DNA from 2 places in the Mesorhizobium sp. WSM3868 genome. Region 2 is predicted to be linked to the other one. Evidence: predicted binding sites of a transcription regulator. Region 2 holds the regulator's gene; the other holds the start of a gene.
What was found. The regulator LexA, encoded in region 2, represses DNA repair genes until DNA is damaged. The targets are predictions, from matches to a motif close to TGTTCNNNNTGTGTTCNG.
Positions count from the first base shown of each region.

Region 1: the regulator LexA is predicted to act here: its motif matches at 6,129-6,146, upstream of recA (recombinase RecA).

Region 1 covers NZ_NSGB01000019.1:55,221-70,218, forward strand. Annotated here, with positions in the region: gene sufD (Fe-S cluster assembly protein SufD) at 1-341, shown strand, start outside; gene CK221_RS24710 (cysteine desulfurase) at 445-1,686, shown strand; gene CK221_RS24715 (SUF system Fe-S cluster assembly protein) at 1,692-2,084, shown strand; gene sufA (Fe-S cluster assembly scaffold SufA) at 2,193-2,579, shown strand; gene CK221_RS24725 (DUF2199 domain-containing protein) at 2,580-3,098, shown strand; gene CK221_RS24730 (GFA family protein) at 3,107-3,604, opposite strand; gene CK221_RS24735 (TfoX/Sxy family protein) at 3,694-4,017, shown strand; gene CK221_RS24740 (pseudouridine-5'-phosphate glycosidase) at 4,021-4,938, opposite strand; gene CK221_RS24745 (carbohydrate kinase family protein) at 4,985-5,923, opposite strand; gene recA (recombinase RecA) at 6,204-7,301, shown strand; gene alaS (alanine--tRNA ligase) at 7,572-10,241, shown strand; gene CK221_RS24760 (demethoxyubiquinone hydroxylase family protein) at 10,252-10,833, opposite strand; gene CK221_RS24765 (glutathione S-transferase N-terminal domain-containing protein) at 10,826-11,068, opposite strand; gene CK221_RS24770 (hypothetical protein) at 11,070-11,807, opposite strand; gene CK221_RS24775 (NADP-dependent isocitrate dehydrogenase) at 11,811-13,022, opposite strand; gene CK221_RS24780 (RNA methyltransferase) at 13,227-14,066, shown strand; gene CK221_RS30425 (hypothetical protein) at 14,146-14,760, shown strand; gene murI (glutamate racemase) at 14,867-14,998, shown strand, end outside.
Region 2 covers NZ_NSGB01000005.1:196,921-211,918, reverse strand. Annotated here, with positions in the region: gene lpxI (UDP-2,3-diacylglucosamine diphosphatase LpxI) at 1-232, shown strand, start outside; gene lpxB (lipid-A-disaccharide synthase) at 222-1,403, shown strand; gene gltA (citrate synthase) at 1,486-2,814, opposite strand; gene gltX (glutamate--tRNA ligase) at 2,997-4,421, opposite strand; gene CK221_RS10940 (ComEC/Rec2 family competence protein) at 4,524-6,986, shown strand; gene lexA (transcriptional repressor LexA) at 6,970-7,704, opposite strand; gene glp (gephyrin-like molybdotransferase Glp) at 7,821-9,026, opposite strand; gene moaC (cyclic pyranopterin monophosphate synthase MoaC) at 9,028-9,507, opposite strand; gene trpC (indole-3-glycerol phosphate synthase TrpC) at 9,510-10,325, opposite strand; gene trpD (anthranilate phosphoribosyltransferase) at 10,327-11,337, opposite strand; gene CK221_RS10910 (SurA N-terminal domain-containing protein) at 11,334-13,226, opposite strand; gene tpiA (triose-phosphate isomerase) at 13,371-14,138, shown strand; gene secG (preprotein translocase subunit SecG) at 14,310-14,834, shown strand.

The DNA.
Region 1 (14,998 bases), on a different contig from region 2:
GGGGTGTCTTCCAGGGGCGCATCAACGTCCACCAATACGCGCAGAAGACCAACGCCAAGATGGCGTGCAACACGCTGCTCCTGTCGGACGAGGGTGAGTTCTCGACCAAGCCGGAGCTGGAAATCTTCGCCGACGACGTCGTCTGCGGTCACGGCGCGACGGTCACGGAGATCGACCACAACCATCTGTTCTATCTGATGGCGCGCGGCATCGACGAAAAGGCGGCTCGAGGGCTGCTGGTGAAGGCTTTCGTCGCGGAAGTGATCGAGGAACTGGACGACGAGGCGCTCGTCGATGCGCTCGAAGCGCGGCTCGACGCCTGGTTTTCGACGCACGGATAGCGCTTTCCCCTTCTCCTACTTGGGAGAAGGTGAATTGGCGCGGAGCGCCAAGACGGATGAGGGGTGCTGGACGGAGTGAGGCGAAGCCTCGAAAGACCTTGTGATGGACCAGAAGATCGAAACCGCTCCCTACGACGTCGAGGCGATCCGCCGCGACTTCCCGATCCTGTCGCGGCAGGTCTACGGTAAGCCGCTGGTCTATCTCGACAACGGCGCCTCGGCGCAGAAGCCGCAGGTGGTGCTCGACACGATCCAGCACGCCTATTCCCAGGACTACGCCAATGTCCATCGCGGCCTGCATTTTCTGTCGAATGCCGCGACCGATGCTTATGAGAAAGCACGCGAGACGGTGCGCCGCTTCCTCAATGCGCCGAGCACCGACAACATCGTCTTCACCTCCAACACCACCTCGGCGATCAACACGGTCGCCTATGGCTACGGCATGCCGAGGATCGGCGAGGGCGGCGAGATCGTGCTCTCGATCATGGAGCACCACTCCAACATCGTGCCCTGGCATTTCATCCGCGAGCGGCAGGGCGCGAAGCTTGTCTGGGTGCCGGTCGACGATCTCGGCGCCTTCCATATCGAGGAATTCGAGAAGCGGCTGACGAACCGCACAAAACTCGTCGCCATCACCCACATGTCGAACGCGCTGGGCACGGTGACGCCGATCAAGGAGATCGTGCGCATCGCGCATTCGCGTGGCATTCCCGTGCTCGTCGACGGCAGCCAGAGCGCCGTGCATATGCCGATCGACGTGCAGGACCTCGATTGCGACTTCTTCGTCTTCACCGGCCACAAGGTTTACGGTCCGTCCGGCATCGGCGTGCTCTACGGCAAGAAGCACATGCTGGAAGCGATGCGGCCCTTCATGGGTGGCGGCGAGATGATCGAGGAGGTGACGGAAGACATCGTCACCTACAACGAGCCGCCGCACCGTTTCGAAGCCGGCACGCCGCCGATCGTGCAGGCGATCGGGCTGGGCGCCGCGCTCGAATATATGGAACAGGTCGGCCGCGAGCGCATCGCGGCGCATGAGGCGGACCTCAAGAATTACGCGCACGAGCGGCTGCGCGCCATCAATTCGCTGCGCATCTTCGGCGACGCGCCCGGCAAGGGCGCCATCATCTCGTTCGAATTGCAGGGCATCCACGCCCATGACGTGTCGATGCTTATCGACAGGCAAGGCGTCGCGGTCCGCGCCGGCACGCATTGCGCCCAGCCGCTGTTGAAACGCTTCGGCGTGACCTCCACATGCAGGGCATCGTTCGGCATGTATAACACCAGGGCCGAAGTCGACGCTTTGGCCGATGCGCTGGAAAAGGCGCGAAAGTTCTTCGGATGACGATGATGGACGATGTGACCACCACCGCAGAGACCGCGCCGGAAACGGCCGGTAACGGCCTCGTCTCAGCCTCGGCGATCCCCGCCGATGAGCTGGCGAGGCTGACCGACGATATCGTCTCGGCGCTGAAGACGGTCTACGATCCGGAAATCCCGGCCGACATCTACGAGCTCGGCCTCGTCTACAGGATCGACATCGAGGACGACCGGACGGTCAAGATCGACATGACGCTGACCGCGCCGGGCTGCCCGGTGGCCGGCGAAATGCCGGGCTGGGTCGAGAACGCCGTCGGCGCCGTGGAGGGGGTTTCGGGCGTCGAGGTCAACATGGTGTTCGACCCGCCGTGGACACCCGACCGGATGTCGGAAGAGGCGCAGGTCGCGGTTGGATGGTACTAGCCAGCGACCCCACTAAGGTTGGCTGGCTTGCAGCAAAGGTGAAACTTCACCATCTTAAAGGCAGACTCATTCCGCGGGCCTTGAACCCGCGCGAACGTGGAGAACGACATGGGACGCTTCGCCGTCATCACGATGACCGACAAGGCCGCGGACCGCGTGCGTGAGATCGTCGCTACGCGCGACAACGCGCATGGGATCCGCCTTGGCATCAAGAAGGGCGGCTGCGCCGGGATGGAATACACGGTCGATCTGGTCACCGAGCCGAACCCCAAGGACGATCATATCGAGCGCGACGGCGCGCACGTCTATGTCGCGCCGGAAGCGGCGCTTTTCCTGCTCGGCACCGAGATGGATTTCGAGCAGACGACGCTGCGAACCGGCTTCACCTTCAGGAATCCGAACCAGAGTTCGGCCTGCGGCTGCGGCGAATCCGTCGAGCTGAAGCCGGCCGATCTCAAGGCGCTGGCCGAGGCGCGCGCTTCAAGCGCTGCCTAGGTGATCGCCGAGGCATATCGCTGGCGATGTGCCTGCTGTGACCAGGAGTTCACCGGACTTCCCACCGATATAGCCTTTGGCGCACCGGTGAATCCAGACGCGCTTGACGAGGTAGCTCGGTCGACCTTCCGCAAGAACGACGATTTTTGCGTGGTGAGCTACGCCACGGGGCAAACAGACCGCTTCATTCGTTGCCTGCTGCCCTTGCCCGTACCTCAGTTGTCCGAAGAGTTCTGTTTCGGTGTTTGGATGTCGGTCTCGGAAAGAAGCTGGAATGTCTATCGAGCCGGGTATGATAGCGGCCAATATGAGGACGAGCTCTGCTTCGGGTATTTGATGCACGACATTCCTGAATATCCGAGCTCGATGCACCTGCATGCCAATGTTGTGTTTCAGCCCGGCAATCTGCGTCCCAGGGTCTTTCTGCATGATGCAGACCACCCCTTGGTCGCCGCGCAGCGCGAAGGGGTGGATGTGAGGCAGATCGAGCGCTGGGTTGCGCTAACCCATCGCTGTTAGATGCAGGCTTAGTCTACCCACAAGCCGGTGCGCTTGTGCCAGTCGGCGATCGATTCTTCGGGATAGAGCTCGAACACCTTGTCGTTCCTGCCGATCGCCGGCTCGACCCAGCTCGCCTTGTATTTCAGCATCAGATGCACCTTTTCCGGCGGCTTCGGCAGGTCGCTGTCGATCGCCGAGGCGAAGGGGTGGACGAGGTCCGGCCAAGTCGGGTCGTAGAGCCAGAGCGCGGCGCCGCATTTCTTGCAGAAATTGCGCTCGCCGGTCGAGACCTCGCAGTGCGGATGCTCGTCGTCCTCGATCTCAGCGCGGTAGACGCCGAGATTGGGCTTGCCGGTGACCTTGAGCGTTTCGTTGTCGGCGCCGAGATTGATGGCAAAACCGCCGCCGCCCTGCTGCTTGCGGCAGATCGAGCAGTAGCAGAGCATGAACGGCACGGGCGTGTGACTTTCCACCTCGAAGCGGACGGCGCCGCAGCGGCAGGAGCCTTTGAGCAGGACAGGCATGGCGCGAAACTCCATTTCATGTCTCAACCTGTCAGCATGCTGTTGGTTGCTGCGATGACAAGGCCCACGCCGGATGAGATGCTTGCGGCATGGACAATGACCGCCTCGAAGAATTGTTCGAGAGCCTGGGGCCGATCAGCATCCGAAAACTGTTCGGCGGCAAGGGCATCTATTGCGACGGCGTCATCGTCGCGGTCGTGGTGCGCGGCGAACTGATGCTGAAGGCCGACGAGGAGACGATCCCCGAATTCGAGGCCGCCGGCTGCAGCCAGTGGACCTATACGGGCTCGCGGCACGGCAAGGAGGTGGCGATGCCCTATTGGAGCGTTCCCGACAGCGCCTTCGACGATCCCGACGAAATGGCAGTCTGGGCGCGGCGCGCTTATGAAGCGGGGCGGCGCGCGGGCAGATAAGGCCTACAGCGCCTTCGCGATCTCCGCCGCCAGCCGCGCATTGTTCTCGACCAGCGCGATGTTGGTCTTGAGGCTGCGGCCGCCGGTGAGCTCCAAAATCTTCGACAGGAGGAACGGCGTCACGGCTTTGCCGGTGATGTTCTGCGCTTCGGCCGCCTTCTGCGCGGCCTGGATGTAGCCGTCCATCTCGGCTGCCGGGATCTCGTCGTTCTGCGGCACCGGGTTGGCGACCAGAATGCCGCCGCCCAAGCCCAGCGCCTGCCGCGTGCGGTAGAAATGCGCGATGTCTTCAGGCGCATGCAACGTCAGCGGCGCGCGGAAGGGCGATTGCCTGGACCAGAAGGCCGGCATGGTCTCGCAGCCATGGCCGATGACTGGCACGCCGCGCGTCTCCAGCACTTCCAGCGTCTTTTCGATGTCGAGGATCGCCTTGGCGCCGGCCGAGACGACGACGACCGGCGTGCGCGCCAGCTCGTCGAGGTCGGCCGAGATGTCAAAACTCTTTTCGGCGCCCTTGTGCACCCCGCCGATGCCGCCGGTGGCGAAGACCTTTATGCCGGCCATGTGCGCGGCGATCATGGTGGCGGCCACGGTGGTGCCGCCGGTGCGCTTTTGGGCGACGGCAAAGCCGATATCGGCACGCGACAGCTTCATGGCGTCGCCGGTCATGGCAAGCGATTCGCGCTCGCCATCGGAAAGGCCAATCTTGATGCGGCCATCGACCACGGCGATCGTCGCCGGCACGGCGCCGCCCTCGGCGATGATCTGCTCGACCTTGGCGGCCATCGCGCCATTGTCGGGGTATGGCATGCCGTGGGTAATGATGGTGCTTTCCAGCGCCACCACAGGCCGCCCGGCGGCAAGCGCCTCCGCCACTGGCGGATGAATGTCGATGAAGGGGCGGGCGGTTTCGGGCGTCATGTCGGTTCTCCACTCCGGAGAAACTCCGGCAAGATAGTTTGTGGCCCTATGCCACCACCCGCGCCTCGTGCACAAGGGCAAGCGCCTGGCCAAAACTGCCGGCGGTGAAAGACGGTACCGCCTCGGCGCTCTCAATGGCGAGCATCGCTGCGGCAACACCTTCGCGCAGTGCCCTCCGCAAAGAGAGCCCGCGCAGCAGCGCGGCAACCGTGGCTCCGGTCAGGGCGTCGCCGGCGCCGGTCACGTCGGCAACTCGTCGCGGGGCGGGCGGGTCGATGGCGAAGACGCCCGATTGGTCGAAGCCGAGCACCGGAGCACTGCCGGCCGTGATCACGCCTGCCGTCAAGCCCAGTCGCCTGAGTTCCCCGACAAGATCGCGGCCGGAGATATCCGCACCAGCCAGCGCCGCCGCCTCTCGGCGGTTCATGAACAGCAGCGAAAGATTGCCGAGCAGCGGCGCTAGCCGCACCACCTTGGCTGGCGAGATGGCGATGGCGAAAACCGGCTTGTCGCCGGCTTGCGCAACCAGGCGCTCGAGGGCCGCCGTCGGCAGGTTCGCGTCGCAGAGGATCGCGTCTGCCTCGGCGATCGCCTCGCGCACCTTAGCGCGGCGGATCTGCTTGGGGAAGGCGAGGTCGTAAAGGCCCATATCGGCAAAGCCGACGATCAGCTCCCCCTCGCTGTCGATCAGCGCAGTGTAGCTCGGCGTCGTGCGGTCGAGGAACACCGCCGAAAGGTCGGCGATGCCGGCCTCGTTGATCGCCGATGCGACCGCCTCACCCGCCGCATCGCCGCCGCGCACCGAAAGCAGCGAGGCCGAGACGCCGCGCTTCACAATGCTGCGCAGCGCGTTGAAGACGCCGCCGCCGACATCCTCGCGCATGATGCCGGGATTGGATGCGGCGGGCACATAAGGGCCCGAGACCTGGCCGCGCCGGTCGATATGGGCGCCGCCCAGCGCCAGGATGTTTGGGGATGTCGGCATGCCGCGGAGGTGACCTCGTTGATTGTTTGCGTGCGCACACTAGGTTTCCGCGCATCGCCCCGCAATCGGGTCGCGATTCGGGCCGCCCGGATAACGAGATCTCGCTTGGATCAGCAGCACTGGTTCACGCCATCTCTAGTGAGACAAAAATAGAACAAATCCAGATATTGTTTGTTTTCCAGTCATTTGCTGCCTCTTGCCAGATGAGAACAAAAAAGGTACAAACTGGCAGGGATCACGGATTGTCCGGCCTTCATTGACGACCAAGGGGTGATGTATCATGGCTCAGAATAGTTTGCGGCTTGTAGAGGATAAGGCAGTGGACAAATCAAAGGCTCTGGATGCGGCGCTGTCGCAAATCGAGCGCGCTTTCGGCAAGGGCTCGATCATGCGGCTCGGCGCCAATGAGCAGGTGGTCGAGATCGAAACCGTGCCGACGGGATCGCTCGGGCTGGACATCGCGCTCGGCGTTGGCGGGCTGCCGCGCGGCCGCATCATCGAAATCTACGGGCCGGAAAGCTCGGGCAAGACGACGCTGGCGCTGCACACGGTTGCGGAAGCCCAGAAGAAGGGCGGTATCTGCGCCTTCGTCGATGCCGAGCACGCGCTCGATCCGGTCTATGCCCGCAAGCTCGGCGTAGACCTCGAAAACCTCCTGATCTCGCAGCCCGACACGGGTGAGCAGGCGCTGGAGATCTGCGACACGCTGGTGCGCTCCGGCGCCATCGACGTTCTGGTGGTCGATTCGGTGGCGGCACTGACGCCGCGCGCCGAAATCGAGGGCGAGATGGGCGATGCGCTGCCCGGCCTGCAGGCCCGCCTGATGAGCCAGGCGCTGCGCAAGCTGACCGCATCGATCTCGCGCTCCAACACCATGGTCATCTTCATCAACCAGATCCGTATGAAGATCGGCGTCATGTTCGGCTCGCCGGAAACCACGACCGGCGGCAACGCGCTGAAATTCTACGCCTCGGTGCGCCTCGACATCCGCCGCATCGGCTCGGTCAAGGATCGCGACGAAGTGGTCGGCAACCAGACCCGCGTCAAGGTGGTGAAGAACAAGCTGGCTCCGCCCTTCAAAGTGGTCGAGTTCGACATCATGTATGGCGAGGGCGTGTCGAAGACCGGCGAGCTCGTCGATCTCGGGGTCAAGGCCGGCGTGGTCGAGAAGTCGGGCGCCTGGTTTTCCTACAATTCGCAGCGACTCGGCCAGGGCCGCGAGAACGCCAAGCTTTTCCTGCGCGACAATCCGGACACGGCGCGCGAGATCGAGCTGGCGCTGAGGCAGAATGCCGGGCTGATCGCGGAAAAATTCCTCGAGAACGGCGGCTCCGAAGGCGGTGACGACGGCTTCGAGGACGAGGCTGGAGCGATGTAGGCAACTGCCGGAGTTCGGCCATAATCTGGATCCATTATCTAAAGCTGATGTAATCGAGTTCCCCAGTACTGCGTTCGAACCGCCGGCCTTGTGCCGGCGGTTTGCGTTTGGGGGGCGAGGACACAGGCCGCCCAGCCAGGAGGACTGGGCCTGGTTCCGTGTTTCTGGACAGGGTCAAGAGCTACGGCTAAAAGGCCAATCTATCTTCTGACACACGAAAGCCCATTTGCCGCCGGCCTGGCCGGCGGTTTTCGCGAAAAGGCAGTATCTATGAGTGGCGTGAACGAGATCCGGTCGACATTCCTCGACTATTTCCGCAAGGAGGGTCATGAGATCGTCGCCTCCAGCCCGCTGGTGCCGCGCAACGATCCGACGCTGATGTTCACCAACGCCGGCATGGTGCAATTCAAGAACGTGTTCACCGGCCTGGAGAAGCGGTCCAATTCGCGCGCCGCGACCGCGCAGAAGAGCGTGCGCGCCGGCGGCAAGCACAACGATCTCGACAATGTCGGCTACACCGCGCGCCATCTCACCTTCTTCGAGATGCTCGGCAATTTCTCGTTCGGCGATTATTTCAAGGAGCGCGCGATCGAGCTTGCCTGGAACCTGATCACCAAGGAATTCGGCCTGCCGAAGGACAAGCTTCTGGTCACCGTCTATCACACCGATGACGAGGCGGCCGGCTACTGGAAGAAGATCGCCGGCTTCTCAGACGATCGCATCATCCGCATTCCGACCTCTGACAATTTCTGGGCGATGGGCGACACCGGTCCCTGCGGTCCGTGCTCGGAGATATTCATCGATCGCGGCGAGCATATCTGGGGCGGTCCGCCCGGCAGCCCGGAGGAGGACGGCGACCGGTTCCTCGAATTCTGGAACCTGGTGTTCATGCAATATGAGCAGGTGACGAAAGACGAGCGCATCGACCTGCCGCGCCCGTCGATCGATACCGGCATGGGCCTGGAGCGCATGGCTTCGATCCTTCAGGGAGTGGAGAGCGTCTTTGAGACCGACCTGTTCCGGCATTTGATCGATGCGGCATGCTCGGCGCTCGGGCACGGTCACAACCAGGAGAACGCAGCATCCTTCCGCGTGATCGCGGATCATTTGCGCTCGTCATCCTTCTTGGTGGCCGACGGCGTGCTGCCCTCCAATGAAGGCCGCGGCTATGTGCTGCGTCGCATCATGCGTCGCGCCATGCGCCACGCCCAACTGCTCGGCGCCAAGGAGCCGCTGATGTGGAAGCTGGTGCCGGCGCTGGTGCGCGAGATGGGCCAGGCCTATCCGGAACTGGTGCGTGGCGAAGCGCTGATCACCGAGACGCTGAAGCTCGAGGAGACGCGCTTCCGCAAGACGCTGGTCCGCGGTCTCGGCCTGCTTTCGGAGGCGACGGAACAGCTGCACGCCGGCGCCATGCTGGATGGCGAGACGGCTTTCAAACTCTACGACACTTATGGCTTCCCGCTCGACCTGACGCAGGATGCGCTGCGCCAACGCGACATCTCGGTCGATCTTGCCGGCTTCACCGCTGCGATGGAGCGGCAGAAGGCGGAAGCGCGCGCGCATTGGGCGGGGTCGGGCGAAGCGGCGACCGAGACAGTCTGGTTCCCGGTGCGCGAGCAGACCGGCGCCACCGATTTCCTCGGTTACGAGACGGAAGAGGCGGAAGGCCTGATCCAGGCCTTGGTCAAGGATGGCAAGATCGTCGACAGCGCCGGGCAGGGCGACGCGGTTGCCGTCGTCGTCAACCAGACGCCGTTCTATGGCGAATCCGGTGGCCAGATGGGCGATACCGGCATGATGTCCGGCGACGGCTTCTCGATCGAGGTCACCGACACGCAAAAGAAGGCCGACGGGCTCTTCGTGCATTTGGGCAAGGTGACGCGCGGTACGATCAAGACCGGCGCTGCCGTGGAGCTAAAGGTCGATCACGCGCGCCGTTCGAAGCTGCGCGCCAATCACTCCGCGACGCATCTCATCCACGAGGCGCTGCGTGAGGTGCTGGGCACCCATGTCGCGCAGAAGGGTTCGCTGGTCGCGCCTGATCGCCTCCGCTTCGACATCTCGCACAACAAGCCGATCTCGGCCGAGGAGATCGAGGATGTCGAGCGCATGGCCAACGAGATCGTTGTGCAGAACAGTCCGGTGACGACGCGGCTGATGTCGGTGGACGATGCTATTGCCGAGGGCGCGATGGCGCTGTTCGGCGAGAAATACGGCGACGAGGTGCGCGTCGTTTCGATGGGCACCGGCCTGCACGGCGCCAAGGCCAACCGTCCCTATTCGGTCGAGCTCTGCGGCGGCACGCATGTCAGGTCGACCGGCGATATCGGCCTTGTGCGCATCCTGTCGGACAGCGCGGTCGCCGCCGGCGTGCGCCGCATCGAGGCGCTGACCGGCGAGGCGGCGCGCAGGCATCTCGACGAGCAGGACAAGCGCCTGAAGGCAGCCGCGGCGACCTTGAGGATCTCGCCGGCCGACGTTCCGGCGCGTGTCGAGACTTTGCTCGAGGAGCGCAAGAAACTCGAGAAAGAGCTCACCGAGGCGCGCAAGAAACTGGCCCTTGGCGGCGGCGCGGCCGTTGCCGATGCTCCGGCCACCAACGAGACGGTTGCGGGTGTCGGCTTCCTCGGCAAAGCGGTCAGCGGTGTCGCGCCGAAGGACCTGAAGCCGCTTGCGGATGCCGGTAAGAAGACGCTGGGCTCCGGCGTGGTCGTCTTTATCGGCGCCGGCGAGGACAACAAGGCGAGCGTGGTGGTCGGCGTCACCGACGACTTGACCGGCCGCTTCAGCGCTGTCGATCTCGTCCGTGTTGCGTCCGCCGCGCTTGGCGGGCAGGGCGGCGGCGGGCGCCCTGACATGGCGCAAGCCGGCGGCCCCGACGCCTCCAAGGCGGACGACGCCATCGCGGCGGTAAAGGCGGCGCTCGAAGCCGCTTAGTGTTCCTGTGTCAGGAAGGCTTTGCCGCTTTCAGGGCGCGCGCCATTCTGACAGAGTCGCCCCAGGTGGACAGCCAGATGAGGCAATCCGTGGCGACGGCGATCGCCGCGCGCAGGAGGAGAAGCAGCGGGCCTGGTGCCAGCAGATGCTCCTCGGCGTGACGCAGATGGGCCAGCTCTTCCTCGCGGATCGACAGGATGATGGCGTGCAGTCCGGGATCGCGCCCGGCTAGATAGTAGAGCTGGTCGTCAAGATGGCGGTGCACGGTCGCTTCGACAGCGGCGGTGCATGCCCATATGCCTTGTGGGCCGAGCAGGGCAGTGAGAAAGCCCAACAACCAACCACCCCAGCTCCAGAATTGCATGACGCGACATGGACGCGAGTTTCGCACCGGCATGGCGGCACGGAAGGCGGCGCAATGCTGGCGCTCGTGTCCAAGCATCTCCGACAAAGACGGCACGCAATCGCGCCAGAAGTGCCGGGCGACAAAGATTTGCGCTGAATAGATCCTGATCGCTCCAAATTCGCCTGCGTGGTTGACCCGGACTATCCTGGCTATGGTCAGCGCTTCGCGACCGGAAAGCTCATGCATTGGAGAAGCTTGCCCGCCTGACGATGCGATCCCACCAGTCCTGCATGTCTGGAAAGCGGGCAAGCAGCTTTCGCCCTTCGGCGACTTTGAGGAAATAGCCGATAATCGACGCCCCTTCGGCCGCGAAGATGTCGAGAGGGATGAGCTCGTAGTCGACGCCCTTTTCCTCCAGCGCCATTCGCGCGATGCGGACATAGACGCTGTAGTGGGCGCCGTAGAGAAGAGGCTTTGCCACTTCATTCCTCTTTGGCTTGGCTGTCCCGTATCCAGACGCGCAGCGTGCCGGTGGTCTGAAAGCCGCAGGTCAGTGCGTCATCCAGCCCGCCGCCGCGTTCATACCCGACTAGCGCGCGACTTTCAGCAAACGTATTGGCTGCGGCTCGCACAGCGTCTCGATAGGTCGGATTGCCATCCGTGGCAAAGACATTTGACAACCCGATCACGAGCTCGGATCTATTGGCTATGCAGCCGGCGGTGAAGCCGTCGGCCGTCCGTCGGCCAAGGATGGCGATGGCGGGGTCGGCCAGAACTGCAGTCGGAAAGAGACGGCCGCTGGAGCGACCTGCGCCACCCGTCCAGGCAAGTTCCCACATCTCCAAGCTGGCTGCGTCCCGAACGCGTTCCCAACCGGAGGGGGTCGTCGTTGGACGACTTAGGTCCATCCAGATCCAGCTTGCTTCGAAGAGTTGGCTGAACCCGAGCGGTCGGAGATCCAGACGGCAGAACCCATCCTTGACCGAAAAGCTGGCGGCAAGAACAGATCTCAGTCTGGTTATTTCTGCAAGTTGGATCGGTACGTCATCGGCATCCAACGTGGCGGCATTGGGGTAGTAAAGAGGTGCTTGCTCGTCGCTGGACCAGACGGAGCAGCTCCTCCGGTCGCTTAGCCCGTGCACCTTGAAAATAGCCTGGCAGAGGTCGGCATTGTTGCCAGCGCAAAGGCGGACCCTTTCGCTGGCAACAAGGCTCGGCACTTCTTACCCCATCGCCTTCTGCAGGTTCTCGTCGATCTTGTCGAGAAAGCCGGTGGTCGACAGCCAGGGCTGGTCGGGGCCGATCAGCAGCGACAGGTCCTTGGTCATGAAGCCGCCCTCGACGGTCTGGATGCAGACCTTTTCCAGCGTCTCGGCAAAGCGCTTGAGCTCGGCATTGCCGTCGAGCTTGGCGCGGTGGGCCAAGCCACGCGTCCAGGCGAAGATCGAGGCGATCGAGTTGGTCGAGGTTTCCTCGCCCTTCTGATGCTGGCGGTAGTGGCGGGTGACGGTGCCGTGGGCGGCTTCCGCTTCCACGGTCTTGCCGTCCGGCGTCATCAGCACCGAGGTCATCAGGCCGAGCGAGCCGAAGCCTTGCGCCACCGTGTCGGATTGCACGTCGCCGTCATAATTCTTGCAGGCCCAGACATAGCCGCCCGACCATTTCAGGCTGGAAGCGACCATGTCGTCGATCAGGCGGTGCTCGTACCAGAGTTTTCTCGCCTTGAACTCGGCCTCGAATTCCTTCTCGTAGACTTCCTGGAAGATGTCCTTGAAGCGGCCGTCATAGGCTTTGAGAATGGTATTCTTGGTCGAGAGATAGACCGGGAAGTTGCGCAGCAGGCCATAGTTCAGCGAGGCGCGAGCGAATTCGCGGATCGACTCGTCGAGATTGTACATGGCCATGGCGACGCCGGCGCCGGGCGCGTCGAAGACGTCATGCTCGATCACCTTGCCGTCTTCGCCGACGAACTTGATCGTCAGCTTGCCCTTGCCCGGGAAGCGGAAGTCGGTGGCGCGGTATTGGTCGCCGAACGCGTGACGGCCGACGACGATCGGCTTGGTCCAGCCGGGCACCAGGCGCGGCACGTTCTTCATGATGATCGGCTCGCGAAAAATGGTGCCGCCGAGGATGTTGCGGATGGTGCCGTTGGGCGACTTCCACATTTTCTTCAGCTTGAATTCCTCGACGCGCTGCTCGTCGGGCGTGATCGTCGCGCATTTCACGCCGACGCCGTATTTCTTGATTGCGTTGGCCGAGTCGACGGTCACCTGGTCATTGGTGGCGTCCCGGTTCTCGATCCCTAGATCGAAATAGTCCAGCTTGATGTCGAGATAGGGGTGGATCAGCTTGTCCTTGATGAACTGCCAGATGATGCGGGTCATCTCGTCGCCGTCGAGCTCGACGACCGGGTTCGCCACCTTGATCTTCGCCATGGAAAAAATGCCTCGTTGCTGGGGATCTGAACGGCCTTGCCCGTGGCTTCGGCCGGGGTTGGGCAGCGTATATCAAAGCCTTTTTGAGCGCGCAAACCGCGATCAGCCGATCGCAGACCGGTGTCGCGCTTGTGAATGCTTCATTTTCAGGCCCGGATGTGGCAGGGGACGCCGAAACGCCGCAAACCCCATGTACGGAGAGCCATGCCAGCCGCAAACGACACCGCCAAGACCGCCGGACCGGCGATCATCCTTGTCGAGCCGCAGCTCGGCGAGAATATCGGCATGGTCGCGCGCGCCATGGCGAATTTCGGCCTTTCGGAGCTGCGCCTGGTCAATCCGCGCGACGGCTGGCCGAGCGAGAAGGCGCGCGCCGCCGCCAGCCGCGCCGACCACGTCATCGATGCGACAACGGTGTTCGACGACCTTGCCTCGGCAGTGGCCGACCTCAACTTCGTCTTCGCCACCACCGCCCGCGAGCGTGACGGCTTCAAGCCGGTGCGCGGTCCGGTGGATGCGGGCAGGGCGCTCCGGGCCCGCGAGCAGGCGGGGCTGAGCACCGGAATTCTGTTCGGCCGTGAACGTTTTGGCCTCTACAATGAAGAGGTTGGTCTGGCTGACGAGATCGTCACCTTTCCCGTCGATCCTGGCTTCTCATCGCTCAACATCGCGCAGGCCGTGCTTTTGATGTCCTATGAATGGATGAAATCCGGCCTTGCCGAAGAGACCGCGACCAACTTCGCCGGACCGGAGCTCGTTCCGGCGACCAAGGAACAGCTGCACAGCCTGTTCACCTATCTCGAAGGCGCTCTCGAGGCGCGCGGCTATTTCCGCCCGGAAGAGAAGAGGCCTAAGATGGTCGACAATCTGCGCGCCGTGCTGACGCGGGCGGGATTCGCTGAGCCCGAGTTGAAGGTGCTGCGCGGCATCATCTCGTCGCTCCACAGGTTTTCGCCGGCAATGCCGCGCGGCGACGGCTCACCGGGGGATGATCCGAGGCGGGCGCCGGCTACGTGCAGGCGAACAACGGACAAAGAAAGTTAAAATCCGTAAGCTCCGAACCTTCAAGGTAACCGAATATTATGCGGTTTGGTTCATCGTTCTCGAAACGATGGGGCAGCAGATGTTTACGTCCAATATTGGCCGTCTGCATTTCTTCTTCTATTCGCTAGGTCTGTTCATAGCGGAAGCGGTAACGATCGTGCTCTGCATTGCCGCAACGACCGGCTTCGCGGGATTGATCAATTCGATGCCGGGTCCGTCGCGGCAAAGCCTGGCCGGCGCCGCGCTTGTTGTGTCGCTCGTCTTCGTCGCGCTGCGCGGCAACATCGCATGGCGCCGCAGCCGCGATGCCGATGGTTCAGGCTGGATCCTCTGGTCCTATATCGCCTTTTCCGGCATCTATGGATTGCTGCAGGCCGGAACGCTTCTGGTCATCGATTTCGGCAATCCTGAGAGCGCGCCCGGTGGCCTGAACCTGCTCGGCCTTGCCATATTCGGCCTCTGGTGCACGATCCTGTGGGCAAAGCCTGTGGCCGGCAGCAACATCGATGAGCTGACCGAGGTTTTCGACTTTGAAGGCTCGTTGCCGGCGGAGGCGCGCCCCGCGAGGGCGACAGCGAGCGTCGCTCCAGCTGCGCCACGGACTGCTGCGCAACCCGCGCGTCCGGCGCCGGCGCCGGCGCCGCAGCCGTTTGGCCGGGCGCGACCCGCCGGCTTCGGCAAGCGGGGGCTCTGAGTTGCGCAAAAGCTGCTGGCATCTGCCACTTCAAGACCATGATCGTTCAGGATAGAAGCGCGGTTGGCCAAATCTCGGGTCAGCTTCTTCCTGTAGTCGGATGACAATGAACGATCGATCAAACCAGCGTCCGATCCTGATGTTCGATTCCGGTGTCGGCGGACTGACGGTGCTGCGCGAGGCGCGCGTCCTGATGCCGGATCGGCGCTTCGTCTATGTCGCCGACGACGCGGCTTTT
Region 2 (14,998 bases):
GACGCGCGGCGTTCTCGTCAAATGCGCCAAGCCAGGGCAGGAGCTGCGCGCCGACCTGCCCTCGATAGGCCCGCAGACGGTCGAGGCCGCACATGCGGCCGGCCTTGCCGGCATCGCCGTCGAAGCCGGCCGCTCGCTCATTCTCGAAAGCCCGGTGACTCTCGCGCGGGCCGATGCGCTTGGCTTGTTCATCGTCGGATTTACCGCGACGGAGCCGACCGATGGCCAGTGAGAGGCCGCTCAAGATCGCCATCGTCGCGGGCGAGGAATCGGGCGATCTGCTCGGCGCCGACATCGTGCGTGCGCTCGAGAAGACCACCGGTCGTAAGATCCGGCTCGTCGGCATCGGCGGCCGGCATCTGCAGGAACTGGGGCTGACACCGCTCTTCGACGGCAGCGAGATCGCGCTGATGGGCTTCAGCGCCGTCTTGCGCGACCTGCCGCGGCTGATGCGCCGGATCAGCCAAACAGCCGGCACCATCGCGGCGGAGCGGCCGGATTGCCTGATCACCATCGACAGCCCTGATTTTTCGCTGCGCGTCGCCAAAAGGGTCCGCGCCGCCGCGCCCGCCATCCCGATCGTCCACTATGTCTGCCCGAGCGTGTGGGCATGGCGGCCGGGCAGGGCGGCGGCGATGAAGCCCTATGTCGATCACATCCTCTGCATCCTGCCCTTCGAAGTGAAGGCGCTCACCCGACTTGGTGGGCCGCCCGGCACCTATGTCGGCCACCGGCTGACCCAGGATCCCGGCGTGCTTGGCGCCGCCAAGGCGCAGAGCTTGCCGCGGGACCTGTCGGAGGATCGCGTGAAGACGCTGCTCGTGCTGCCCGGCTCGCGCCGCGGCGAGGTGCGCCGGCTGATCGAGCCGTTCGGCAAGGCGATATCGGTCTTGCATCAGCGCGGTCACCGCTTGCGGCTGATGCTGCCGACGGTGCCGCATGTCGCCGACCTGGTGAAAACATCCGTCACGCGTTGGGACGAGAAGCCCGAGATCATCACCGATCCGGAGCGCAAATGGTTGGCTTTCGGCAAGGCCGATGCGGCTCTGATCGCCTCCGGAACAGTTTCGCTCGAGCTTGCGCTTTGCGGTGTTCCAATGGTCTCCAGCTACAAGCTCGATCCGATCGCGAGGCAGCTGCTGCAGCATCTGGTGACGACCTGGTCGGCGCTGCTGCCCAACCTGATCGCCGATCGCGCGCTAGTGCCGGAGTTCTATGATCAGTATGTCAGGCCGGAGAACCTGGCGCGTCAGTTGGAAGCCCTGTTTGCCGATACCGGCATGCGCGCCTGGCAGCGGGCAGGTTTTGCCGAAATCGCCAGGCGCATGGCGACCGACAGGCCGTCGGGCGAGATTGCTGCAGAGGTGGTGCTGGGGTGCATCAGAAAAGCGAATAGGGAGTAGCGAATAACGAGTAGGCTGGGCGCCGCTCAGCGCCGCCGAGTTCTGTCCCTATTCGCTACTCGCTATTTCGCTATTCGCTCACTCACCGCTTCGCAATCGGCACGTAATCGCGCTCCGTGGCGCCGGTGTAGAGCTGGCGCGGGCGGCCGATCTTCTGGTGCGGATCTTCGATCATTTCCTTCCACTGCGCGATCCAGCCGACGGTGCGGGCGACCGCGAACAGCACGGTGAACATGGTGGTGGGGAAGCCCAGCGCCTTCAGCGTGATGCCCGAATAGAAGTCGACGTTCGGATAGAGCTTCTTCTCGATGAAATACTCGTCGGTCAGCGCGATCTTCTCCAGCTCCATCGCGATGTCGAGCAGCGGATCATCCTTGATGCCGAGCTCGCCCAGCACCTCATGCGCTGTCTTCTGCATGATCTTGGCGCGCGGATCGTAGTTCTTGTAGACGCGATGGCCGAAGCCCATCAGGCGGAACGGATCGTTCTTGTCCTTGGCGCGGGCGATGAATTCCGGGATGTGATCGACATGGCCGATCTCGCCCAGCATGTTGAGGGCCGCCTCGTTGGCGCCGCCATGCGCGGGGCCCCAGAGGCAGGCAATGCCGGCCGCGATGCAGGCGAACGGATTGGCGCCCGAAGAGCCGGCGAGACGAACCGTCGAGGTCGACGCGTTCTGCTCGTGATCGGCGTGCAGGATGAAGATGCGCTCCATGGCGCGCGCCAGCACCGGATTGATCTTGTACTCCTCGCACGGCACGGCAAAGCACATGTGCAGGAAGTTGGCGGCGAAATTCAGCTCATTCTTCGGGTAAATGAAGGGTTGGCCGATGTGGTATTTGTAGGCCATCGCCGCGATCGTCGGCATCTTGGCGATCAGTCGCATGGAGGCGACCATGCGCTGATATGGGTCCGAGATGTCGGTCGAGTCGTGGTAGAAGGCCGACAGCGCGCCGACCACGCCGCACATGACGGCCATCGGATGGGCGTCGCGGCGGAAGCCGGTGAAGAAGCGCGACATCTGCTCATGCACCATGGTGTGGCGCGTCACGCGATAGTCGAAGTCGTCCTTCTGCGCCTTGGTCGGCAATTCGCCGTAGAGTAGGAGATAACAGACCTCGAGGAAGTCGCCGTGCTCGGCGAGCTGGTCGATCGGGTAGCCGCGATGCAGCAGGATGCCGGCGTCGCCGTCGATGAAGGTGATCGCCGACTCGCAGCTTGCCGTCGAGGTGAAACCGGGATCGTAGGTGAAGGCCCCGGTGGTGCTGTACAGCGCGCCGATGTCGATGACGTCGGGCCCGGTCGAGCCGCTTCGCACCTTGAATTCATGCGTCTTGCCGGCGAGCTCGAGCCTTGCGGTCGACTCGCGCGCCTTGCCGCCCGATTCCAGTTTTGTCGCAGCTTCGCTCATTGCAAACTCCTTTATGTTTTCTCATGCCGGGCAAGGCAATTCCTGCAAACGACACGTCGAAATCACCGGAATGCGCGAACTTGCCACCGCATTTTAGGAGGTGCGTGCCAGATTGGGCCAAGGCCTAATGTTGCACTGCGAAACACACCTTTCAATGCCAATCTTCTTGGGCCAGTTCGCTCCTAATCGATTTGATCCGCAACCCGCGCCAGGCTCTCCTCACGGCCGAGCACAGCGAGCACATCGAACACGCCGGGCGAGGTGCTGCGGCCGGTGAGCGCAGCTCTCAGCGGTTGAGCCACGGCGCCGAGCTTATGGCCGCCTGCCTGCGCAAAATCGCGAATAGCGGCTTCCGCGGTCGCGGCGCTCCATTGGCTGGAGATCGCGGCGAGCGCGGCATGGGCGCCGCGCAAAATGGCGCGGGCGTCGCTGCCAAGCAACCCCGCAGCCTTTTCGTCGAGCCGCAAGGGCCGCTCGGCGAACAGGAAGCCGGCTCCATCGACAAGCTCGACCAACGTCTTTGCCCGCTCCTTGAGGCCCGGCATGGCGGCAAGCAGCTGTGCCTTGCGCCTGTCGTCGAGTTTGGCCGCGAGCGCCGGGCCACCCTCGAGATAGGGCAGGGTGGCTACGAGAATATCAAACAGCGCCTTGTCGTCCATCTTGCGCATATGGACGCCGTTCAGCGCCTCGAACTTGGCGAAGTCGAACCGGGCGGCGCCCTTGTTGACGTCGCCGATGTCGAACCAGGAGATCATATCCTTGATCGACATCACCTCGTCGTCGCCGTGGCTCCAGCCGAGCCTGGCCAGATAGTTGAGCAGGGCCTCCGGCAGATAGCCCATGGCGCGATAAGCCTCGACGCCGAGCGCGCCGTGGCGCTTCGACAGCTTGGCGCCGTCGGCACCATGGATCAGCGGGATGTGCGACATCGACGGCACGGTCCAGCCCATGGCGTTGTAGATTACGGTCTGGCGCGCGGCGTTGGTCAGGTGATCGTCGCCGCGGATGATGTGGGTGACGCCCATATCGTGATCGTCGACGACGACGGCATGCATGTAGGTCGGGTTGCCGTCCGAGCGCAGGATGATGAAGTCGTCGAGGTCCTTGTTCGGGAATCGCACCTCGCCCTGCACGCGGTCGTGCACGACGGTCTCTCCTTCGGTCGGCGCCTTGATGCGGATGGCGCCCTTGACGCCGGGAGGCGCCTCGGAGGGCTCGCGGTCGCGCCACTGGCCATTGTAGCGCGGCGGCAGACCCTTGGCCCGCGCCGCCTCGCGCATCGCCTCCAGCTCGGCAGGCGTCTCATAGCTGAAATAGGCCTTGCCCAGCCGTACGAGCTCCTCTGCCACCTCACGGTGGCGCGGCGCGCGCTCGAACTGCGACACGGCCTCGCCGTCCCATGACAGGCCGAGCCAGGTCAGTCCGTCAAGAATAGCGGCCGTCGCCGCTTCGGTGGAGCGCTCGCGGTCGGTGTCCTCGATGCGCAGCAGCATCGTGCCGCCCGTGTGCCTGGCGTAGAGCCAGTTGAACAGCGCCGTGCGCGCGCCGCCGATGTGCAAATAGCCGGTGGGCGAGGGGGCAAAGCGGGTGACGACCTTGTCGGACATGGAACTCTCGGAAGAAGCACTGAAGCGGGCATGTTTGCGCGGACTTTCGCGCGGTGGGCGTTCATGTAGCATAGGAGGTCTGGGGCGCAAGGGGCAGACCCGATGGCTGGACGTGGCCGGGGTGCGGAGGAGGGCGAGGAGACGACGGCTGGCGTGAGCGAGCGCCTGCTGTTTGCCGCCACCGTGCCTGCCGAGGCTGTACCGGTTTTGGTTCCAGTGCCGCGTCCGGCCGCCGAAATTTTGCCGCCGGACGGCGATGCTTCGCTACAAGCTCGTCCGCCGGCAGCCATCGACTTAATCCGCAGGCGGTTCCGCCGTGCCTCGTTTTCCGCGTTTCGCCGGGGTGTGGCCGAGGCAGCCTCCACCGAGCTCGACCGCGGCATCGGCTTCCTGCTGGTGCCGGTGTTCCTGGCCGCCGGCGTGATACTCTATTATTCCTTGAGCGCCGAGCCGGATCTTTACCGACCGCTGGCGGCGGTGGCGCTGATGGCTCTATGCGCGGCCGTTTCGCGTCCCTGGCTGAAGACACACCTGGTCTTTATGGCGGCTCTGTTTTGCGCGCTGGGCTTCGTCGCCGCGAAGGTCGAGACCTGGTGCGCCGCAACACCGATGCTCGGCTCCGAAATCCAGACGCGGCTGACAGGCCGCGTCGCCGTCGCCGAGGAAATGGCCAATGGCCGCGTCAGGCTGACCATCGATCTCATCTCGACCGCGCATCCAAAGCTGCGCTACGCACCGGATCGCGTCAGGCTCTCGGCACGCAGGATCCCGGCCGGCATGAAGGCTGGATCGCTGGTGACGGGTTACGCACGGCTCCTGCCGCCGACCGGGCCGGTCCGTCCCGAAAGCTATGATTTTTCCTTCGACAGCTATTTTTCCGGCATCGGCGGCAGTGGATTTTTCCTCGGCGACCCGAAACTCATTCCGCCAACCGACCCGATCGCTCAGACGAGCATCGCCTCAGCCATCGAGAACGCGCGCGAAAACATTGCCGATCACATCAGAAGCACCATTGGCGGACCCGAAGGCGAGATTGCCGCTGCACTGATCGTCGGCGTGCGCGCCGGCATTCCCGAGGACATCAACGAGGCGATGCGGCGGACCGGCATCTATCACATCATCTCGATTTCGGGCCTGCACATGGCGCTGGTCGCCGGCACGGTCATGCTTCTGCTGCGCGGCGCCTTTGCGCTGTTCCCGGATTTTTCGTCACGCCGGCCGGTGAAGAAGTATGCCGCGGCAATCGCGCTTATGTCGATCGCCGCCTATCTCGTCATCTCCGGGTTGGTGGTCGCCGCCGAGCGAAGCTTCATCATGCTGGCCGTCATGCTGATCGCCGTGCTTTTCGACCGCGCCGCGCTGACGATGCGCAATTTGGCGATCTCGGCCATCGCCGTCATCCTTGTGTCGCCGCATGAAGTGGTTGGCCCGAGCTTTCAGATGTCGTTCGCGGCAACCGCCGCCCTTGTCGGCGCCTATGCCGGCTGGTCCGACTACCGCGCCGGCAAGGTGAGAGCGCCGCCGGAAAAGCGTTCGTTCCTGCGGTTCATGTCGCACAAACTGGCAGTCGGAGCAGGTGGCGCCGCAATGACGTCGATCATTGCCGGAAGTGCCACGGCGCTGTTTGCCATCTGGCATTTCCAGCGCGTCTCGCCGCTCAGCCTGCTGGCCAATCTCGCGATCATGCCGATCGTCACGATCGTGATGTTTCTGGCCGTCGCCAGCGCGGTCATGATGCCGTTCGGCTTCGACGGGCCCTTCCTCTATTTGATGGGCAAGGGCCTGGCGGCCATGATCGCGATCTCGGCGTGGATTTCGGAGTGGTCGCCGGTCGATGCCGTGGGCCTGATCTCGATCCATTCGGTGCTGCTGGCGACGATCGCGCTCGTCATCGCCACGATGGCGACTACGTGGCTCAGGCTGACCGCAATTCCTTTCGCTGCCGCGGCCGTCATGATCATCCCGCAGGTGCGCACGCCGGACCTGCTGATCTCGGAGGACGCGCATCTGGTGGCGATGCCGATCGGCGGCGGCGAACTCGCCATCAATCGTGCCCGCTCCAACGAGTTCACTACCGATAACTGGAAACGCGCGCTCAAGGCCGAAACGATCGTGCCGCCGGAGACATTCGCCAAGGGCACGCTGGACATAGCCGATCCCGTCGACCTGCCGCCTGGATCGCCCTTTTACTGCACGGGCGATCTCTGCATTGGCCGGCATCCATCGGGCGCGATCGTCGCGCTCGCCGAGAACCGCGAAGCTGCCAGGCCTGCCTGCGACTTCGCAGACCTCATCGTCATCAACGACGCCACGGCCTACAATCCCTGCCGCGATCCACGTATCCTCGTCGTCACCAAGCGGCAGCTTGCGCGCGACGGCAGTGCCGCCGTCTTCTTCGATCCGCAATCGGCGACGGCGCGAGCAACCATTCAATACGCCGTCGAAAAACCGTACCGCCCTTGGCACGAACAGCGGCGCTACTCGCGTGAGGCGAGGGGGTTGGCGCCTTACAAGAAGCCCGAGAAGCCGGAAGCCAAGCCGCAGCCCTTCAGTAGCGGCGGATGAGCCCGACGAGCTTGCCCTGAACCTTGACGCGATCGGGACCGAAGATGCGCGTCTCATAGGCCGGATTGGCAGCCTCGAGCGCGATAGAGGCGCCCTTGCGGCGGAAGCGCTTCAGCGTCGCCTCCTCGTCGTCGACCAGCGCCACGACGATCTCCCCGGGGCTCGCAGTGCTGGCGTTGCGGATGATGACCGTGTCGCCGTCGAAGATGCCGGCCTCGATCATCGAGTCGCCTTTGACCTCGAGCGCGTAGTGCTCGCCGCCGGCGATCATGTCCGGCGGCACTGTGATCGAATGTGTCTGGTGCTGGATGGCGTCGATCGGCACACCGGCGGCAATGCGACCCATCACCGGGATGGAGACGGCCGAAACGGCGTCGTCGTCATTGCTGGGCGTCGGCGTGCGTGCGGGCGCCGCGGGTTTGATCTGGCGACCGAGATTGCCTTGGCCGCCCTGGATGACGCTCGGAGAGAATTTCTTCGCCGCATTGAGGCCGGGCGCGATCGAGTCAGGTAGGCGCAGCACTTCAAGTGCACGCGCTCGGTTCGGCAGCCGGCGAATGAAACCGCGCTCCTCCAGCGCCGTGATCAGGCGGTGGATGCCCGATTTCGAGGCAAGGTCGAGCGCTTCTTTCATCTCGTCGAAAGACGGCGGAATGCCGCTTTCCTTGAGCCGTTCATGGATGAACATCAGCAGTTCATGTTGTTTGCGCGTCAGCATGGCGGCCCCCATGGGTTCTGAAACCAGAATCAGAAAAACAAACCCAGAACAAACACTATCTGTTCCAGTTGTGTTCCGCAACCGTTTAAAGTTTAGTGAATGTGTTGACGTTTTGTTCAGCGTAACATCAGAACGCTGCATTCCTCGCCGGCTTCAGCCGCCGGTGCGAAGGGTTGGCGCACGATCAGGCCATTGGCATCGGCGAGCATCCTCAGCATCGAGGAATCCTGGATGCCGAACGGTGTTGCGATCAGCGCCCCCGCATCTTCGCGGACCACGGCGCGCACATAGTCCTGCCTGAGATCGTTGGCGTGCATTGCGGCGCCTAACCGGGCCGTGCGGATTTCCTGCCGGCAGGACCGGCCGCCCAGCCGCGCCAGAAGCGGCTTCAGGAACAGCTGCGAGCAGACCAGGCTTGCGACCGGATTGCCGGGCAGGCCGATGCAGCGAATGTCGCCGAGCCGGCCAAACATCAACGGCTTCCCGGGACGCATGGCGATCTTCCAGAAGTCGAGCTGCATGCCTTCGCCGGTCAGCACGTCGTGGATCAGGTCGTGGTCGCCGACGGAGGCGCCGCCAAGCGTGACGATGACGTCGGCGCCGGCCTTGACCGCCTTCTTGACCAGGGCCGCGATCGCGTCCTTGCGGTCGGCGGCGATGCCGAGGTCGAGCGCGCGCGCGCCGACCGACTGGGCCGTAGCTGTGAGGCCATAGGCATTCGACGAGATGATCTGGTCGGGGCCGAGCGCGCTGCCCGGCGGCAGCAATTCGTCGCCGGTGGCGATGATGGCGAGCAGCGGCTGCCGCACCACGTTGAGACTCGGATGGTTGGCCGATGCCGCCAGCGAAAGCGCCGCCGGATCGAGCTGGCGGCCTTTTTCGAGGAGCAGGTCGCCCTCGCAGAAGTCGAGCCCGCGGCGACGGACGTTGCGTCCTTCCGCGGTCGGCTCGGTCACTTCGATGCTGCCGCCGCCGAGATCGCGGACATTCTCCTGGATAACGACGGTATTGGCGCCTTCGGGGAGCGGCGCGCCGGTGAAAATGCGCACGGCCTCGCCCTTGCCGACAGAGCCGGTGAAGCCACGCCCGGCGGGCGCCATGCCGATCACGGAGAGCCGGGCCGGCGCCGAGGCCACGTCGGCGGCCCTTACGGCATAGCCGTCCATCGCCGACGCATTGAAGGGCGGCTGGGTGCGCAGAGCCACCACCGGGTCGGCCAGGACCCGGCCGGCCGCGTCGGCCAGCGGCACGCTTTCGCCTGGCAGCGCGGTCGCGCCGTCCAACAGGCGTTGGAGCGCCTCGGCGACCGGAAGCAAAGCCATGCTAAGGACCTGCCTTGTAGTCGCCCGACTTGCCGCCGGTCTTCTCGACCAGCCTGATGCCGGAAATCGCCATGGCGCGGTCCGCTGCCTTGGCCATGTCGTAGATGGTGAGGCAGGCAACCGACGCCGCGGTCAGCGCCTCCATTTCCACCCCGGTCTTGCCGGTAACCCTGGCAAGCGCGGTGACCCTCAGGCCGGGAAGCGCGTGATCGGGCTCGATCTCGACGGCAACCTTGGTCAGAAGGAGGGGATGGCAAAGCGGGATGAGCTCATGCGTCTTCTTGGCCGCCATGATGCCGGCGATGCGCGCCGTGCCAAGCACGTCGCCTTTCTTGGCGTCGCCGGCCAGGATCATCTCCAGCGTTTCCGGCTGCATGGTGACATACCCTTCGGCGATGGCCGTGCGCGTCGTCTCGGCCTTGCCGCCGACATCTACCATGTTGGCTTCGCCCTTGGCGCCGAGATGCGTAAGCGCGGGCATCCTCAAACGGCCTCGGCCGGCGCCTTGCCCGTCAGCAGAAGGGCGGTCGCGGCGGCCACGTCGGCCTGCCGCATCAGGCTTTCGCCAACGAGGAAGGTGCCGATCTTGCTCTTTTCCAGCCGCCGGCAGTCCTGATGGGTGAAGATGCCGCTCTCGCTGACCAGCAGCCGGTCGTCCGGGACCATGGCGGCAAGCCGCTCGGAAACGTCGAGGCTGGTTTCGAAGGTTCTCAAATCGCGGTTGTTGATGCCGATCAGCCGCGACGAGAGGCGAAGCGCGCGTTCCATCTCCTGTTCGTCATGCACCTCGACCAGCGCCTCCATGCCGAGATCGAAGGCCGTGGCTTCCAATTCACTGGCCAAGGCGTCGTCGACGCTCGCCATGATGATGAGGATCGCGTCCGCGCCCCAGGCGCGGGCTTCATGAACCTGATACGGGTCGAAGAGGAAGTCCTTGCGCAGGGCGGGCAGGCTAACGGCGGCGCGCGCTGCGGTCAGAAAGCCGGGCGCGCCCTGGAAGGACGGCGCGTCGGTCAGCACCGAAAGACAGGCAGCACCGCCTTGCTGGTAGGCCCTGGCGAGCGCCGGCGGGTCGAAGTCGGCGCGGATCAAGCCCCTGGAAGGGCTGGCCTTCTTGATCTCCGCAATCAGCGCGAAGCCGCCGGCCTTCCGCTTGGCCTCAAGCGCCGCAAGGAAGCTGCGCGGGGGTTCCGCATCCTTGGCCTTCGCCTTGACCTCGGCAAGCGGCGCGCTGAGCTTCGCGGCGGCGATCTCATCGCGCTTGTAGGCTTCGATCTTGCGCAGGATATCGGACAAAATTCTAACCGTTCGAAATCTCGATGAGCTTGTCAAGCACCGCCAGTGCCCGGCCGCTGTCGATGGCCTGCGCTGCTGCCTCGATGCCATCGCCGAGCGTCGTTGCCTTGCCGGCCACCACCAGCCCGGCGCCGGCATTCATCAGCACGGTATCGCGATAAGCGCCGGCAGCGCAGCCCAGCATATCGCGCAATGCCCTGGCGTTGTAGGCCGCTTCGCCGCCGCGCAGGTCTTCCTTGTTATGCCGCTTCAGTCCGACCGCTTCCGGAGTGAGGGTAAAGGTGCGGATCTCGCCGCCGGCGAGCTCTGCGACCTGCGTCTCGCCCGTGGTGGTGATCTCGTCATAACCGTCGCCGTGCACGACCCAGGCATGATCGGTGCCCAGCGCCTTCAGCGTCTCAGCCACCGGCATGATCCATTCGGGCAGGAAGACGCCAACCATCTGCCGGCCGACGCCGGCTGGATTCGACAGAGGCCCGAGCAGGTTGAAGATGGTGCGCGTGCCGAGCTCGCCCCGGACAGGACCGACATGCTTCATCGCCGGATGATGCGCTGGCGCGAACATGAAGCCGACGCCGGCCTCCTGGATGCAGCGGCCGATCGTCTCCGGTGCGATGTCGACCTTGACGCCGAGCGCCATCAGCACGTCCGCCGCGCCGGTCAGCGAGGACAGGCCGCGATTGCCGTGCTTGGCCACCGGGACACCCGCGGCGGCGATGACGAATGCCGATCCGGTCGAAATGTTGACCGAATGCGAATTGTCGCCGCCGGTGCCGACGATGTCGATGGCGCCGCGCGGGGCTTCGACGCGGAGCATCTTGGCGCGCATCGTGGCGACCGCGCCGGAGATCTCGCTCACGGCCTCGCCACGCACGCGCAACGCCATCAGGAAGCCACCGATTTGCCCCGGCGTCGCGTCGCCCGACATGATGATGTCGAAGGCCTCGCGCGCTTCCTCGAAGGAGAGCGCGGTGCCGGTCGCGACCTTGGCAATATATGTCTTAAGCGCGCTCATCGTGTCTGTGCTTGGGAAACGGCGGCCGGATCGATACGAACGTCATATTGCGACTGCAGCTGCGCCACCAGCTGATCGAGCAGGTCGTCGGATATGCCGGCGCTGAAAGATTTCTGCGCGTCTTCCGGGACAGAGCTGCCATCGGCACCGGCAGGTTCGAAGACTTCGGCAACCTTGAACAGGATCTGACCGTCGCCGGTGGGCGAGGGGATCAGGCCCGTGCCGCCTTCGCCGACGCCGAACATGGCCACCGCGCCCTCCTTGCCGAAATCGGCATCGTCGGCTTCGCGCTTCAGGCCGCGCTTGGTCTGCTTCTCGAGCTTCAGCTCGCCCGCGATCACGTCGAGCGTCGCACCGGCCTTGAGGCGCTTTTCCAACTCCCCGGCCTTGGCGGTGAGCCGCTTGTCGGTCTCGGCCGCGGTCCAGTCGGCCACCACCTTCTGGCGAACCTCCTCCAGCGTGCGGTCGCGCGCCGGCGTGATCGACTGGACTTCATAGAAAACGAAGCCGTTGGCGGCAGTGGTCAGGCCTTCATTCTCGGTGTTCGGCTCGGCCTCGAAGACGGCCTTGATGAGGTCCGCCGATTGCGGCAGGTCGTTGACGATCGTGCCGTCCGGCCGCTGGCCGGTGCGGTCGATGGCGTCGATGGTGACGACCTTGAGCTTTAGCTTGTCGGCCGCCTGGGCAAGCGAGGCACCGGAAGCGCGGGTGTCCTCGTAGCTGTCGTGGACGTCGAGCAGGACGCGGCTTGCCTCGCCGAGCGCAAGATCCTTGCGGATCTGGTCGGACACTTCCGAAAGCGGCTTCACCACCTGCGGCTTGATCTCGGTGACGCGCAAGAGCACCGGGCCGAAGGCGCCCTGAACCACCGGGCTGACCTCATTGACGTTGAGCGAGAAGGCTGCGTCGGCCACCGCCTTGTCGGCGATCTTGTCCTTTGCCAGCGTGCCGAGCACGGTGTCGGCCTGCGTCTTGCCCTCGGCGGTGACGATCTTGTCGAAGGTGGCGCCGGTCTTCAGGGAGTCAAATGCCGCCTTGGCCGCGTCCGGCGTCTTGAACACCAGCTGTTCGATGGTGCGCATTTCGGGTGTCGTATAGCGCGCCTTGTTCTTGTTGTAGTCGTCAGCGACCTGCTGATCGGTCACCGCCGTCGGGTCCATGATGTCCTGCGGCTCAAGCCGGATATAGGAGAATTTGCGGTATTCCGGCGCCGCGTAGTTCTTCTTGTTGGCTTCGAAATAGGTTTTCAGCGCGCTGTCGGACGGCGCCTCGATCGGCTGGACGAGTGTCTTCGGCAGGACGAGATAGTCGATCGTGCGGTCCTCGCCGCGATAGAGCGCGACCGCCTTCAGGAAGGTCTGCGGCGCCTTGAGGCCGTCGGAAATCGCCTCGACGATCTGTTGGCGGACCGCCACCTGCGAGCGGTTCTTCAGATAGTCCTCGGGTCGCATGCCGATCTGGCTCAGCAGATATTCGAAGGTCCTGCGGTCGAACTGGCCGCCTGGACCCTTGAAGGCCGGATCCTCGCGCGTCAGCTCGGCCAGCCGGTCCTTGGAAAGGCCAAGCCCGAGCTTGCGAGCCTGCTCGTCGAGAACGGCGCCGGAGACGAGCTGCGCCAGAACCTGGTTGTCGAGGCCGAGCAGCTTAGCCTGTTCATGCGTGATGCGCTGGCCATATTGCTGCGACAGCAGGTTGATCTGGCGATCGTAGGCGAGGCGGTATTCGTTGATCGAAACCGTGGTGCCGCCGGCGGTAATCACCGAATGATGGCCAGCCAAGCTTCCCGACAGGCGCCCGGAAATACCCCAGACGGCAAAGCTCACCACCAGCAAGGACAGCAAAGCTTTCGCGACCCAGGTGCCCGCCGCGCTTCTCAAAATACCAAGCATGCCCACTTCCGATCTTTGCGCATTTTCGCATGCGCCGACTCTGAAACAAGCGCAATAGCGTCCTTCCGGCCCACTGTCGATTGCTTTGTGGCCCGATTTTGGTACTGAGGGCGCTGCCTTATGTTGCCTGGAGAACTCGACGCCATGACCCCTGGAATCCGTCCGCTCGTTGCCGGCAACTGGAAAATGAACGGCACCAGCGCCTCGCTCAACGAGTTGAGGATGATCGGCAACGGCTTCATGAGCGGCCTCGATGCGGAGACGGAAGCCCTGGTCTGCGTTCCGGCCACCTTGCTTCACCAGGCCGCCGAGATCCTTTCGCGCACTCCGGTTCGCGCCGGCGGCGAGGATTGCCACCCCAAGGAGAGCGGCGCCTATACGGGTGAGATTTCGGCCGAGATGCTGAAGGATGCCGGCGCAAGCCATGTCATCGTCGGCCACTCCGAGCGGCGCGAGCAATGCGGCGACGACGATGCGATCGTCAATGCCAAGGCTTCGGCCGCCTGGCGGGCAGGGCTGGTGGCCATCATCTGCATCGGCGAGACGCGCGCCGAGCGTGAAGCCGGCGCGACGCTCGATGTCCTGTCGCGGCAGCTCGACGGTTCCGTGCCGGCGAGCGCCACCGCCGCCAACACCATCATCGCTTACGAGCCCGTCTGGGCCATCGGCACCGGCCTGACGCCGACCGCGGCCGACGTCGCCGAGGCGCATGCCCATATCCGTGGCAAGCTGACGGCGCTGCTCGGCGATGCCGCGGCCAGAATGCGCATTCTCTATGGCGGTTCGGTCAAGCCGTCCAATGCTGTGGAGCTGCTCGGCGTCGAGAATGTCGATGGCGCGCTGGTCGGCGGCGCAAGCCTGAAGGCGGCCGACTTCCTCGCCATTGCCGAAGCCTATATGCACATGTCATAGCCGCAGGCGGTGGCCCGCGGCGGCAGGGGCGCGGCCCAAATCGTTGCAATGGCCTGATTGCTCCCCATATTCCCGGCCACGGGCTTGGAAATGCCGCCAAAGCATTGTAAGGAGCCGCCTCCAAATCACCGGTCGTATGCGCGGCCGCGCTAGGCCTCGCCAGGATAAATTATGGAAACGGTACTGATCGTCGTTCATCTTATGGTCGTGCTCGCCCTTGTCGGGGTGGTGCTGCTGCAGCGCTCCGAAGGCGGCGGTCTCGGCATTGGCGGCGGTTCCGGTTTCATGACGGCGCGGGGCGCAGCCAACGCGCTTACCCGCGCGACTGCGATCCTGGCCGCGGCTTTCTTCGTGACTTCGCTCGCGCTCTCCATCCTTGCCCGCTACGGCGAGAAGCCGATCGACATCCTCGACAGGGCACCGGCTTCGACCTCGGGCAATGCCGGCAAGGGCGTGCTCAACCAATTGCCGGGCGCCACCGGTCCGGTGGGCAGCTCGCAGCCGGCGGCGCCGGCTACCGGCACCGCGCCGCCCGCCCCGTCGGGCGGCGCGACGACCACCACGCCGCTGTCGAATGGCGGCACCACCACGGCTCCGGCCACTGCTCCCGCAACACCGGCGCCCGCGAATCCGACCACGCCGCCGGCCGCGAACGGCGTTACATTGCCGGTCACCCCGCAGGTTCCGAACCAGTAGCCGGACAAGCATTGCCGCCGCGATCTGTTGTTCTTTGAACACAGTCGCGGCAAATGCCGCTCGATCACGAAGATTCAACCAAATGTAACACGTCGCTCAGCTTGAGGGCGCGCTGGCTAATCGATTATAGATTGCGCGCGGCACTTTCGGCGTCCTTGGGGGGC